DNA from 2 places in the Burkholderia sp. APQ4-4ca genome. Region 2 is predicted to be linked to the other one. Evidence: predicted binding sites of a transcription regulator. Region 2 holds the regulator's gene; the other holds the start of a gene.
What was found. Region 2 encodes HrcA, which represses chaperone genes, less so after heat shock. Its sites were predicted from a motif close to TTAGCACTCNNNNNNNNNGAGTGCTAA; they were not measured.
Positions count from the first base shown of each region.

Region 1: the regulator HrcA is predicted to act here: its motif matches at 4,351-4,377, upstream of rpoH (RNA polymerase sigma factor RpoH).

Region 1 is NZ_JBYQCG010000102.1:39,527-46,875, forward strand. Features, by position in the region: gene ybiB (DNA-binding protein YbiB) at 1-913, shown strand, start outside; gene leuA (2-isopropylmalate synthase) at 1,291-2,937, shown strand; gene AC3IFE_RS12500 (nuclear transport factor 2 family protein) at 3,080-3,463, opposite strand; gene pagL (lipid A 3-O-deacylase PagL) at 3,509-4,078, opposite strand; gene rpoH (RNA polymerase sigma factor RpoH) at 4,438-5,373, shown strand; gene cydP (cytochrome oxidase putative small subunit CydP) at 5,733-6,014, shown strand; gene AC3IFE_RS12520 (cytochrome ubiquinol oxidase subunit I) at 6,004-7,349, shown strand, end outside.
Region 2 is NZ_JBYQCG010000235.1:29,905-37,253, reverse strand. Features, by position in the region: gene glnE (bifunctional [glutamate--ammonia ligase]-adenylyl-L-tyrosine phosphorylase/[glutamate--ammonia-ligase] adenylyltransferase) at 138-2,939, shown strand; gene recN (DNA repair protein RecN) at 3,064-4,713, opposite strand; gene AC3IFE_RS29990 (NAD kinase) at 4,733-5,635, opposite strand; gene hrcA (heat-inducible transcriptional repressor HrcA) at 5,767-6,789, shown strand; partial or broken gene hemH (ferrochelatase) at 6,931-7,349, shown strand, end outside.

The DNA of each region.
Region 1 (7,349 bases), on a different contig from region 2:
CGGCCGCGGCCCGAACGGCGCGCGCGCCCTGTCCGCCGAGGACACGTTCGCGCTCTATCGCGCGATGCTCGATGCGCGCGTGTCGGACGTCGAACTCGGCGCGATCCTGATCGCCTACCGGCTGAAAGGCGAATCCGCCGACGAACTGGCCGCGATGCTCGCCGCCGCGCAGGCGTCGTTCGAGCCCGTGCACGTACAGGACGCCGCGTTCCGCCCGGTGTCGATCCCGAGCTACAACGGCGCGCGCAAGCAGCCGAACCTCGTGCCGCTGCTCGCGCTGCTGCTCGCGCGCGAAGGCGTGCCGGTGCTGGTGCACGGGGTGGAGCGCGATCCCGGCCGCGTGACGAGCGCCGAGATCTTCTCGGCGCTGTCGCTCGCGCCGTCGACGTCGCACGATGCGATCGAGGACACGCTCGCCGAGCGCCGCGTCGCGTTCGCGCCGATCGACGTGCTGGCGCCGCGCATCGCGCACCTGCTGTCGCTGCGCGGCGTGCTCGGCGTGCGCAACTCGACGCATACGCTCGTGAAGATCCTGCAGCCGTTCGCGCCGGCCGGGCTGCGGCTCGTCAACTACACGCACCCGCCGTACCGCGACAGCCTCGCGCAGCTGTTCCGCGATCATCCGGACGCCGCGCTCGGCGGCGCGCTGCTCGCGCGCGGCACCGAAGGCGAGGCGGTGGCCGACACGCGGCGCCAGGTGCAGGTCGACTGGCTGCACGACGGCGTGTGCGACACGCTGATCGACGCCGAGCGTTCGTCGACCGACGCGCCGCCCGTCGCGCTGCCCGAGTCGCGCGACGCGGCGACCACGGCCGCGTGGACGGACGCGGTGCTGCGCGGCGAGGTGCCGGTGCCCGACACGGTGGCGCGACAGGTCGCGACGATCGTACAGATCGCCCGCGTCGCGCGCTGACGGCTCGGCGCCGACCTGCCCCTTTATCCCGACATTTGACACGCGAGCGCATCCTGGCATAGAGTGGTCGCCATGCGTTCCTTTCCGAACACCCTCCGAATTACCTCCGGCCGCCTAGCGCGGCCGCTATCGCTACGACTAGCCTAAGGCTGTCGTAGCGCCGTGTGCCGTCCGCACGGTCCTCCCAGCAGTTCCTCGCCGTACCCCTCTCGCAGTTTTTACAACCCGAAGTCGTCAGCATTCGTCCGTCCATCCGTCGGCCGATTCGCGAAGATCATCCGCATCCGCGGCGCCATTGCGCGCCGGATGCGAGGCAGCGCCCACCGGCGCCCGTGCCGCCCGTCTTCGCTCGCGACTTGAGACCCGAGGTCCAGAAGATGATGCGCAATCCGCAAGACAAGTACCGTCCGTTCGAGCCCGTCCGCCTCAATGGCCGCCGCTGGCCCGCCCGCACCATCGAGCGTGCGCCCGTGTGGATGAGCACCGACCTGCGCGACGGCAACCAGTCGCTGATCGAGCCGATGAGCATCGAGCAGAAGCTCGAGTTCTTCGAAATGCTGGTCGCCATCGGGTTCAAGGAGATCGAAGTCGGTTTTCCGTCGGCGTCGCAAACCGACTTCGATTTCGTCCGCAAGCTGATCGACGACAAGCGGATTCCCGACGACGTGACGATCGAAGTGCTCGTGCAGTCGCGTGAAGACCTGATCGCGCGCACGTTCGATGCGCTCGAAGGCGTGCCGCGCGCGATCGTGCACCTGTACAACGCGGTCTGCCCGTCGTTCCGCCGCATCGTGTTCGGGATGTCGAAGGACGACGTGAAGGCGCTCGCGATCGACGGCACGCGCATCATCAAGGCACACGCCGCCGCGCGCCCCGATACGCACTGGACCTTCCAGTACTCGCCGGAAACCTTCAGCATGACCGAGCTGACGTTCGCGCGCGAGATCTGCGACGCGGTCGCGCAGACTTGGCGCCCGACCCGCGACCACAAGATGATCGTCAACCTGCCGGCCACCGTCGAGGCCGCGACCCCGAACGTGTTCGCCGACCAGATCGAATGGATGGACCGCAACCTCGCGTACCGCGACAGCATCGTGCTGTCCGTGCATCCGCACAACGATCGCGGCACTGCGGTCGCGGCGGCCGAACTCGCGTTGCTCGCGGGCGCCGATCGCATCGAAGGCTGCCTGTTCGGCAACGGCGAGCGCACCGGCAACGTCGATCTCGTCACGCTCGCGTTGAACCTCTACACGCAAGGCATCGACCCGGGCCTCGATTTCTCCGACATCGACGCGGTGCGCCGCGTCGTCGAGCGCTGCAACCAGATTCCCGTGCATCCGCGCCACCCGTACGCGGGCGACCTCGTGTTCACCGCGTTCTCGGGCTCGCACCAGGATGCGATCCGCAAGGGCTTCGCGCAGCAGCGCCCCGACGCGGTGTGGGAAGTGCCGTACCTGCCGATCGACCCGGCCGACCTCGGCCGCAGCTACGACGCGGTGATCCGCGTGAACAGCCAGTCCGGCAAGGGCGGCGCGACGTTCCTGCTCGAGCGCGGGATGGGCTTCACGCCGACGCGCCGCGTCCAGATCGAGTTCAGCCATGCGGTGCAGACGCTCGCCGACGCCTCGGGCGAGGAAGTGACGGGCGACGCGATCTGCGCGCTGTTCGCGCGCGAATTCCTCGAGACCGACGGCCCGGCCGCGCGCCACGGCAGCGGCGCGCGCTGGCAAAACCGCGAGATCGCGGCGGCGCCCGCCGCCGACGCGACGCCCGACGACGCGGTGCGACGTTTCGCCGCGGCATTTGCGACGGCCGCCGGCGCCGCGATCGACGTCGCGTCGTGCGAACACACGCGCACCGCGGACGGCCGGATCGCGGTATCGGTCGGCTGCCGGGTCGGCGACGCGCCGCTGCGGCACGGCGTCGGCGTGCATGCCGACGCGGCGAGCGCGGCGCTCGATGCGGTCGCGAGCGCGATCAACCGCTCGGCATGGCACTGCGCGGATCGACGCGCGGCGGCCTGAGCGCCGGACTTCGATGCAGGGTTGAATGTCAGCGAGCGGTGCGTGACCGCCCGTGCGCCGCGCGATCCGCGCCGCACGAGGCAGCAAAAAGCGGCTCAGAAGGCCGCTTCGGTCGATGCATGAAAAGGGGCGCCACCCGCGCTCATGTTTCGGTCGCGCACCGCGTCGCCTGCCACGCGAACAGGCACCAGCGGCCCTGGTCGTGCGTGTGGACGGACGTATAGGCAATCGGAAAGACGAGGCCGCCGTTGTTCGTTTCCATCTCGATCAACGCGCGCCCGGTGACGACGCAGGTGGCGTCGCCGACCGGCAGCACGTCCTGTGACTGGATTTCGATCTGGCGATAGCGGCGGCGGCCGGCGACGATGGCGTCGATGAACTGCTGCTTGGTTTCGCGTTTGCCGTTGGTGTGAACGAAAAACACCTTGTCCGACAACAGCGCGTCGAGCGCCTCGCCGTCGCCGTCCACCATCGCCCGGAACCGATCGCGCTCGAGCGCGCGGATCGCATCGACCACCTTCGTCATCGCCTGACTCCTCGGCAACGCGCCCGCGTTGCCCGGGCGTACGGATCAGAAGTTGTACTGCACGTAGAACTGGTGGAAATTTATACCAGGATTCGGCTCTTTGATACCCGCGTTAGACACATGTTCGAAACGGTAGCCGACCTGATACTGTTGCCGTTGGCCGAACTGCACGCCCACGCCGCCCGTCGGCGCGAACTGGAATGCGGTGGACAGCGAGAAATTGTCCGAGATCGTCGGGTGCGTCAGCAGGCGAACGCCGCCGCCCGCCTCGATGAACGGGCGAATCTGCCCGCTGCTCTTGATGAAGCGGAACATCGGCGTGACGCCGAACTCGCCGATGTTGCCGTGAACGTTGCCGCCCGTATGCCAGTAGCCGGCGTGCCCTTCGACGACGAACGTGAAGTGCCAGCCGCCGACTTCCCACCAGTTCCAGCCGGGATCCCACACCACGCCGATATCGGCCTTGTCGATCCCGCGGCGATCCGAAAAGCCGCCGCCGGCCTGGATCCCCCATCGATCCGCGAAAGCCGCACCCGATCCGCCCAGAAGAGACGCCGCCAGCATTGCATGCAGCACCAGCCGGCTGCGGGGCCGGCGATTCTTCTTATTGTTCATCTGACACTCCAACTTTGTGGGTTGAATGGAGCCTGCGGCAACGGCCGGGCCCGAGCGAACTGAATGGTATGGTAAAGGACTTTTCGAATCGGCATCACGAAGCGAAATGGCTTGCTTCCAAAACGACAAAAATCGAAATCGTCTACCGATTCCCAACAGAAACAACGGCTTACGGAACTTCGTGGCGGAGCCCCTGTCGCAGAATAGGCTATCGACTCGACTCATCCGATAGAAAAACAGGGAACTCCGATGCCCCCGCGTGCTCTAAGGAATTAGCACTCGTATTGCGGGAGTGCTAAGATGACCCACGGAATCTCATTCGAGACCGGGGTTTGTCCCTGATTCCAAAGGAGTTTTTAGTGAGCAACGCCCTGACCCTCCCGAACACCCTGAGCCCGGCGCCGGCCAAGGCCGAATCGGCAGGCTCGCTGGCGCTCGCAGCCCAATCGATGTTGCCCGGCCAGCTCGGCAACATCGACGCGTACATCCAGGCCGTCAACCGCATTCCGCTGCTGACCGCCGAGGAGGAACGCCGGTATGCAACCGAATTCCGCGAAAACAACGACCTCGACTCCGCGCGCCGCCTGGTGCTGTCGCACCTGCGTCTCGTCGTGTCGATCGCGCGCAACTATCTCGGCTACGGCCTGCCGCACGGCGACCTGATCCAGGAAGGCAACATCGGCCTGATGAAAGCGGTGAAGCGTTTCGACCCGTCGCAAAACGTGCGCCTGGTGTCGTATGCGATTCACTGGATCAAGGCCGAGATCCACGAGTACATCCTGCGCAACTGGCGCATGGTGAAGGTCGCGACGACGAAGGCGCAGCGCAAGCTGTTCTTCAACCTGCGCAGCCACAAGAAGAGCATGCAGGCGATGACGTCCGAGGAAATCGACGGCCTCGCGCAGGAACTCAACGTCAAGCGCGAGGAAGTCACCGAGATGGAAACGCGCCTGTCGGGCGGCGACGTCGCGCTCGAGGGTCAAGTGGAAGACGGCGAGGAGTCGTACGCGCCGATCGCCTACCTGGCCGACTCGCACAACGAGCCGACCGCCGTGCTCGCCGCGCGTCAGCGCGACATGCTGCAGACGGACGGCATCGCGCAGGCGCTCGACGCGCTCGACGCACGCAGCCGCCGCATCATCGAGGCACGCTGGCTGCAGGTCGACGACGACGGCTCGGGCGGCTCGACGCTGCACGATCTCGCTGCCGAATTCGGCGTGTCGGCGGAACGCATCCGCCAGATCGAGGCGAGCGCAATGAAAAAGATGCGCACCGCCCTCGCCGAATACGCCTGAATCCCGCCGATTGAGAGCGCCTCATCGAAAACCGCTGCCCAACCGGCAGCGGTTTTTTTTCGTCCTTTTTTCTGCTGCTTTTCACTCGCTTTTCAGCGCGTTTCACGCTCCGTTTCTCACCCGATAATTGAACGGATTCATCAGGCATTACGCTATTTGCGACGCCCTTCCGCATAAGCTTGATCCACCTCAATTTTTACCCCCTGTTTCGCGACGGTCTGCCGCATCGCAGCACTCGGCATCGGAAAGCAGTCCTTTTAAAATTGGCATGTCAGGCGCAAAAGGATTAAAACAGCTTCACGGCCGTCATAAATCCGACGTAAAGTCGCCCCCAATCCGACGTAAATCGTTTCAGGATAATCGCCTTGATCTCGATCAATAAAGAGCCTGCGCCGCCCTCGCGGCCGACCGGCACGATCGGCTGGCGTGCGCGCATCGCCGCATGGGCACGCGGCCCCACCCTCGCCCGCGACATCACCCTGGTGCTGATCGTCAAGCTGATCCTCCTGATGTCGCTCAAATACGCATTCTTCAATCATCCGCAGGCCGAGCACATGTCGTTGCCGCCTGCCGCCGTGGCCGAGAAGCTGCTCTCGGTGCCGGCGCCTGCATCTACCGAGGGAGACCATCATGATAAGTAGTGAAGTCGTCGATCTGTCGCGCCTACAGTTCGGCATCACGGCGCTCTACCATTTCCTGTTCGTGCCGTTGACGCTCGGCCTGTCCTGGCTGCTCGTCATCATGGAAGCCGTCTACGTGATGACCGGCAAACAGGTCTACAAGGACATGACCCAGTTCTGGGGCAAGCTGTTCGGCATCAACTTCGCGATGGGCGTGACGACCGGCATCACGCTCGAATTCCAGTTCGGCACGAACTGGTCGTACTACTCGCACTACGTCGGCGACATCTTCGGCGTGCCGCTCGCGGTCGAAGGCCTGATGGCGTTCTTCCTCGAATCGACCTTCGTCGGCCTGTTCTTCTTCGGCTGGAACCGCCTGTCGAAGGTCAAGCACCTGATCGTCACGTTCCTCGTCGCGCTGGGCTCTAACCTGTCCGCGCTGTGGATCCTCGTCGCGAACGGCTGGATGAACAACCCGGTCGGCGCCGAGTTCAACTACCAGACGATGCGCATGGAGATGACGAGCCTGTTCGACGTGCTGTTCAACCCGGTCGCGCAGGTGAAGTTCGTGCACACGGTGTCGGCCGGCTACGTGTCGGCGGCGATGTTCGTGCTCGGCGTGTCGTCGTGGTATCTGCTGAAGAAGCGCGACGTCGATTTCGCGCTGCGCTCGTTCGCGGTCGCGGCCGGCTTCGGCCTCGCGGCGACGCTGTGCGTGATCGTGCTCGGCGACGAATCGGGCTATACGACCGGCGAAGTGCAGAAGATGAAGCTCGCCGCGATCGAATCCGAATGGGAAACGCAGCCGGCGCCCGCGTCGTTCACGCTGATCGGCATCCCGAACCAGGCGGAACAGCGCACCGACTATGCGATCAAGATCCCGTACGCGCTCGGCCTGATCGCGACGCGCTCGATCGACGAACCGGTGGTCGGCCTGCGCGACCTCGCGAAGCGCAGCGAGGAGCACATCCAGAGCGGGATGATCGCGTACGGCGCGCTGCAGAAGCTCAAGCAGGGCGACACGAGCGACGCGACCCGCGCGCTGTTCGACCAGCACAAGCAGTATCTCGGCTACGGGCTGATGCTCAAGCAGTTCACGCCGAACGTGACCGACGCGACGCCCGAGCAGATCAAGGCCGCCGCGAAGAAGACGATTCCGCCCGTCGCACCGGTGTTCTTCTCGTTCCGGATCATGGTGGCTCTCGGCTTCCTGTTCGTCGCGACGTTCGTTGCCGCGTTCTGGTTCTGCGCGCGGCGGCAACTGCTGCAGGACAACCGCCGCTGGTTCCTGCGCTACGCGGTGTGGGCGATCCCGCTGCCGTGGATCGCGATCGAATTCGGCTGGATCGTCGCCGA
Region 2 (7,349 bases):
CGGGCTTTCCGGCGCGCGGTGTCGCGACGGGCGCATGCGCGTCCGGCGAGGCCGCGCCGAGTCCATGGGGCCGGCGGCAGCGGGGCGCGTACGCGCCGGCCCGCTGCCGCCGGCCTTTTCGCCAGGCCCGTTTCTCGATGACCGACGCTTCCGCCCTGATCAGCACGTCCTATTCCCGCTACCTTGCCCGCGCGGCGGCCGCCCGGCCCGCGCTGGCCGAGCAGATCGCCGCGTGGGCGGCCGCGCCGCTCGGCCGCGCGCAGCTCGACGCGCGCCTCACCGCGCTGCTCGCGACGCCGGCCGGCGCCGCCGCGCCGGGCGACGAGCAACTGAAGCGCGCGTTGCGGCAGTTGCGCGCCGAGGCGTTCGGCGCGGTCGCCGAGCGCGACCTGCGCGGGCTCGCGGACGTCGCCGAGGTCACGGGCGCGATGACCGATCTCGCCGAAGTGGCCGTGCAGCGCTCGCTCGCGCTGCTGTCGGCCGAACTCGAGGCGCAGTACGGCGAGCCGCGCGGCGCCGACGGTCAGCGCGTCGTGCTCGGCGTGGTCGGGATGGGCAAGCTCGGCGGCCGCGAGCTGAACGTGTCGTCGGACATCGACCTGATCTTCGTGTACGAGGACGACGGCGAGACCACCGGCGGCGCGCGTTCGCCGCTGTCCACCCAGGAATACTTCACGCGGCTCGGCCGGCGCCTGATCGGCGTGCTGTCCGAGGTCACGGCCGACGGCTACGTGTTTCGCGTCGACATGCGGCTGCGCCCGAACGGCGATTCGGGGCCGCTCGTCTGCAGCATCGGCATGCTCGAGGAATATTTCTACGTGCAGGGGCGCGAGTGGGAGCGCTATGCGTGGATCAAGGGGCGGCTCGTGTCGGAAGGCGACAGCGACGCCGCGCAGCGGCTCGCGGCGCAGCTCGAATCGATCGTCAAGCCGTTCGTCTACCGGCGCTATCTCGATTTCGGCGTGATCGGCGCGATCCGTTCGCTGCATCAGCAGATCCGGCACGAAGCCGCGCGGCGCGCGTCGATGCGCCCGGACAAGGCCGACGACATCAAGCTCGGGCGCGGCGGGATCCGCGAGATCGAGTTCAGCGCGCAGGTGTTCCAGCTGATCCGCGGCGGCCAGGATGCGGAATTCCGCGTGCGGCCGACGCTCGCGGTGCTGCGGCATGCGCAGGCCCGCGGGCTGATCGGCGACGACGTACGCGCGCGCCTCGCCGACGCCTACAATTTCCTGCGCACGCTCGAGCACCGGCTGCAGTACCGCAACGACGCGCAGACGCACGCGATGCCGGTCGAGCCCGACGAGCGCGCGGCGCTGGCCGCGTCGCTCGGTTTTGCCGACTACGCGGCGCTGATGACGGTGCTGGACGGCCACCGCACGTTCGTCGAAGCGCAGTTCGACCAGATTTTTGCCGACAAGGCGAACGGTGGGCCGTGCGCGGCCGGCGACGACACGGCGGCCGCGTGGATCTGGAGCGGCGCGCTGGCCGACGACGGCGAGGACGACGCGCTGGTCGCCCGCCTCGACGGCCTGGGCTTCGCCGATCCGGCCGCCGTGCTCGCGCGGCTGCGCGCGGTCTGGCAATCGTCGCGTTATACCGGGCTGCCGGAAAAGAGCCGGCAGCGCTTCGACAGCGTCGCGCAGCGGGCGCTCGATGCCGCGCCGAAGATCGACGCCGCGCGCCGCGACGACACGATCGTGCGCCTGTTCGACCTGCTGGAGACGGTCAGCCGGCGCGGCGTCTATCTGGCGCTGCTGACCGAATATCCGGCCGCGCTCGACCGCGTGCTGTCGGTGCTCGGCGCGACGCGCTGGGGCGGCGGCTACCTGATCCGCCACCCGCAACTGCTCGACGAACTGCTCGACGACGAGGCGATCGCGAGCCCGTTCGACTGGCCCGCGTTCAAGGATGCGCTGCGCGCGCGGCTCGCGGCAGCCGACGGCCCCGAGCAGCAGATGGACCTGCTGCGCCACGCGCAGCACGCGGAGGTGTTCCGGATCCTGCTGATCGACCTGGCCGGGCAACTGTCGGTCGAGCACGTGAGCGACCGGCTGTCCGAGCTGGCCGACGCGGTGCTCGACGTGACGATCGAAGTCGTGTGGTCGCAGCTCGCGAAGCGCCATCGCGACGTGCCGAAGTTCGCGGTGATCGCGTACGGCAAGCTGGGCGGCAAGGAGCTCGGCTATGCGTCGGATCTCGACCTGATCTTCCTGTACGATGACCCGGACGAGCGCGCGGCGGACGTCTACACGACCTTCACGCGGCGCCTGATCACCTGGCTCACGACCGCGACCGGCGCGGGCGCGCTGTTCGACATCGACCTGCGTCTGCGGCCGAACGGCGAGGCCGGGTTGCTCGTCACCGATCTCGACGCGTTCCGCCGCTATCAACTGCGCGAGGGCGATGCGGCGAACACCGCGTGGGTGTGGGAGCACCAGGCGCTGACGCGCGCGCGCTACAGCGCGGGCGACGCGCAGATCGGCGCGGATTTCGAGGCGATCCGCCAGCAGGTGCTGACGACGCCGCGCGACGGGGCGGTACTCGCGAAGGAGATCGTCGACATGCGCGGCAAGGTGTTCGCCGGCCATCCGAACCACACCGAACTGTTCGACCTGAAGCACGATCGCGGCGGAATGGTCGACATCGAGTTCATCGTCCAGTACTGGGTGCTGCTGCATGCGTCGAGCGATGCCGAACTGATCCGCAATACCGGCAATATCGCGCTGCTGCGCGAGGTCGCGCGTTTCGGGCTGATGGGCGAGGACGAGGCCGAGCGCGTCGGCGCCGCGTATCGCACGTACCGGAAGCTGCAGCACAAGCTGCGGCTCGACGGGATGGAGAAGGCGCGCGTCGATCCGGCGGTGGTGGCCGAAGAGCGCGCGGCCGTGACGGCGCTGTGGGCGCGGGTGTTCGGGGCGGTTGAAACGGGCGTTTGAGTTGAGTGTTTGAGGCGGGCGTGCGAATCGACGGGCAGTGCGGGCGCGATCGGGAGGCTGCTTCTCGCAAAAAAAGACCGGTGCGTGCGCCGGTCTTTTTGTATTCAGCCGTGGGGTGTCGAGGTCAGGCCGCCAGCATTTCCTTCGCGTGCTTGCGCGTGGTGGCCGTGATTTCGAGCCCGCCGAGCATCCGCGCGACTTCCTCGACGCGGCTCGCCTTGTCGAGCGGGATGACCGACGACACGGTGCCGCCGCGTTCGTCGGCGCCCTTCGCCACCTGGAAATGATGGTCGCCGCGCGCGGCGACCTGCGGCAGGTGCGTCACGCACAACACCTGGCGCTCGCGCCCGAGCTGGTGCAGCAGGCGGCCGACCACTTCGGCGACGCCGCCGCCGATCCCCGTGTCGACTTCGTCGAAGATCAGGGTCGGCGTCTGGCTCGCCGCGCTGGCGATCACCGCGAGCGCGAGGCTGATCCGTGCGAGTTCGCCGCCGGATGCGACTTTCGCGAGCGGTCGCAGCGGCACGCCCGGGTGCCCGGCCACGCGGAATTCGACCTGCTCGAGCCCGTGCGGACCGCCGTCGGCGAGCGGCACGAGCGCGACTTCGAAGCTGCCGCCCGCCATCGACAGCTCCTGCATGCCGGCCGTGACGGCCGTGCCGAGCGCCTTCGCGGCCTGCGCGCGCGCCTTCGACAGGCGCCTGGCGTCGGCGAGATAGGCTTCCCGCGCCTTTGCCTGCGCGGCTTCGAGCGCGCCGAGATCGGCGGCCGCGTCGAGCGCGGCGAGCTGGGCGCGGCGCGCCGCATGCTCTTCGTGCAGCGTGTCGGGCGGCAGCCGGAACTTGCGGGCGGTCGAGTGCAACGCGTCGAGCCGCGTTTCGACCTGCGCGAGCCGCTCCGGGTCGAGATCGACGCGCTGCGCATAGTGCGACAGCGAATAGACGGCTTCCTGCAACTGGATCTCGGCCGGCTCCAGCGACGCGAGCGCATCGCCGAGCGCGGTGTCGTAGTCGGCCAGGCCGCGCAGCTTCGACACGATCGCGCCGAGCTGCGCGAGCATCGCGTCGTCGGACTCGGACAGCGCGTTGAGCGCGCCGCGCACGCCTTCGATCAGGTTCGCCGAATGCGACAGGCGCTTGTGTTCGTTACTGACTTCGTCCCATTCGCCGGCTTGCGGCGCGAGCTTGTCGAGTTCGGCGAGCTGCCACGCGAGCTTTTCTCGTTCGAGCTGCAATTCGCGCTCGTGCGCCTTCGCCGCATCGATCGCCTGCGTCGCGTCGCGCCACACGCGCCACGCGCGCGCGACGTTCGCGGCATCGGCGACGAGCCCCGCGTGCGTGTCGAACAGTTCGCGCTGCGCGTCGGGCCGCATCAGCAACTGGTGTGCGTGCTGGCCATGGATGTCGACGAGCATCTCGCCGAGTTCGCGCAGTTGCGCGAGCGTCGCGCTGGTGCCGTTGATGAAGGCCCGCGACCGGCCGTTCGCGTCGATCACGCGGCGCAGCATCACGGTGTCCTCGGCGTCGAACGCGTGTTCGTCGAGCCAGCGCGCGACGCGGTCGTGCGGCGTGAATTCGGCCGTGATGTCGGCGCGGCCGCAGCCGGTGCGCACGACGCTCGCGTCGGCGCGTTCGCCGAGCGCGAGGGCGAGCGCGTCGATCAGGATCGATTTGCCGGCGCCGGTTTCGCCGGAAAAGACGGAAAAGCCGCTGTCGAATTCGAGATCGAGCGCGGCGACGATGACGAAGTCGCGGATCGAGAGGTGGCGGAGCATGGTGTCGGGCGGAGCGGCGTCAGGACGCCTTGTCGTCTTCGTTCGATGCGTGTTCGTTCCAGTGCAGCTTCTTGCGCAGCGTCGTGAAGTAGCTGTAGCCGATCGGGTGCAGGAACGGCACCGTGTGTTTCGAGCGGCGCACCTCGATCGTGTCGTTCAGCTCGAGCGACGTGAACGACTGCATGTCGAAGTTCACGTTGACGTCGCGGCCGCCGACGATCTGGATCGCGATCTTCGAATCGTCGGGCAGCACGATCGGCCGGTTCGACAGCGCGTGCGGCGCGATCGGCACGAGCACGATGCCGGCCAACTGCGGATGGAGAATCGGGCCGGCCGACGACAGCGCATAGGCGGTCGAGCCGGTGGGCGTCGCGACGATCAGGCCGTCCGAACGCTGGTTGTACATGTAGCGGCCGTCGACCGACGCGCGGAGCTCGACCATCCCGGAGAAGCCGCTGCGGTTCACGACGACGTCGTTGAACGCGAGCGCGTGGTAGATCGGTTCGCCGTCGCGCATGATCCGCGCCTCGAGCAGCGAGCGCTCCTCGCGCTCGAACTTGCCGGCCAGCAGCACGGGGACGAGCGCGTGCATGTCGGATGCCGCGATGTCGGTGATGAAGCCGAGCCGACCGTGGTTGATCCCGATCAGCGGTGTCCGGTATGGCGCAAGCTGGCGGCCGATGCCGAGCATCGTGCCGTCGCCGCCGAGCACGATCGCCACGTCCGCTCGCGCCCCAATTTCGGCCGGGGTGAGCGCCGGGTAGCCGGCGATGCCGATTTCGCGAGCGGTGTCGCCTTCGAAGACCACTTCGAAGCCAAGCTTGGCGATGCTGTCCGCCAGCGTGGCGAGCGGTTCGGCGATGCCGGGCGTGTTGCTCCGGCCGACGAGCGCGACAGTACTGAACTGATTACCGGTTTTCATGCCGGCATTACACCATAGCTCGTTGACGAAAAGAACCGGCAGTGCGCCGGCGGGGCCGGATCGGGCCGGCCCGCGCAACGGTGGTTGACGCCACTCGCCGCGCTCGCGCCGTTGCGCTAAAATTTTCCACCATGCTAGATCCTCGCGCACGAACCCTCCTGAAAACCCTGATCGAACGGTATATCGCCGACGGTCAGCCGGTCGGATCGCGCACGTTGTCCCGTTACTCCGGGCTCGAGCTGAGCCCGGCGACGATCCGCAACGTGATGTCCGACCTGGAGGAGCTCGGCCTCGTGTCGAGCCCGCACACGTCGGCCGGCCGCGTGCCGACGCCGCGCGGCTACCGGCTGTTCGTCGATACGATGCTGACGGTCGAGGCGCCGATCGACGCCGAGGCCGTCGCCCGCCAGGTGCAGAACACGCTGCAGGCCGGCGAGCCGCAGCAGCGGGTGGTCGCCGCCGCCGCGAGCGTGCTGTCGAACCTGTCGCAATTCGCGGGCGTCGTGCTGACGCCGCGCCGCAGCCACGTGTTCAAGCAGATCGAGTTCATGCGCCTGTCCGACAAGCGCATCCTGCTGATCATCGTCACGCCCGAGGGCGACGTGCAGAACCGCATGCTCGCGACGCCGCGCGACTATTCGCCGTCGCAGCTGACCGAGGCGTCCAACTACATCAATGCGCATTTCGCCGGGCTGTCGTTCGACGAGGTGCGCCGCCGCCTGCGCGACGAAATCGACCAGTTGCGCGGCGACATGACCACGCTGATGCACGCGGCCGTGACGGCCAGCACCGAGGTGCCCGACACGGAGGACACCGTGCTGATTTCCGGCGAGCGCAACCTGCTCGAAGTGGCGGATCTTTCGTCCGACATGGCGCGGCTGCGCAAGCTGTTCGACGTATTCGACCAAAAGACGGGCCTCCTGCAGTTGCTCGACGTGTCGAGCCACGCCCAGGGCGTGCAGATCTTCATCGGCGGCGAATCGACGCTCGTGCCGATCGAGGAAATGAGCGTCGTCACCGCGCCGTACGAGGTGAACGGGCAGATCGTCGGCACGCTCGGCGTGATCGGCCCGACCCGGATGGCGTACAACCGCGTGATACCGATCGTCGACATCACCGCGCGGCTGCTGTCGCTCACGCTGAGCCAGCAGTAACCGCGGCAGCCGACGCCGTTCCGCCATCGTGCCGCGGCGTCGTGCGCGCCGCCAGTCGGCCGATCGGCCAGCCGACCCGATCGAGACGGCCCGCTATAATTGAGGGCCGTCCGGTCTCGTGCCCCGAGCACGTTCTTGCCCATGCGTTTCGATCTTGAGCCGCCTTCGAGCGTCGCGGCCGCCCATCGCGTCGGTGTGCTGCTGATCAATCTCGGCACGCCCGACGCGCCCACGCCGCGCGCGGTGCGGCGCTACCTGGCCGAATTCCTGTCGGATCCGCGGGTCGTCGAAATCCCGCAGGCCGTCTGGCAGGTGCTGCTGCGCACGCTGATCCTGCCGCTGCGCGGCCGTGCGTCCGCGAAGAAATACGCGGCCGTCTGGATGCCCGAGGGTTCGCCGCTGCGCGTGTACACCGAGCGCCAGACCGACAGCGTGCGGCATCTGCTCGTGTCGAACGGCTATCACGTGATGGTCGATTACGCGATGCGCTACGGCAGCCCGAACATTGCGCACGCGCTCGCGCAGTTCAAGCGCGCGGGCGTCGAGCGCGTGCTGCTGAT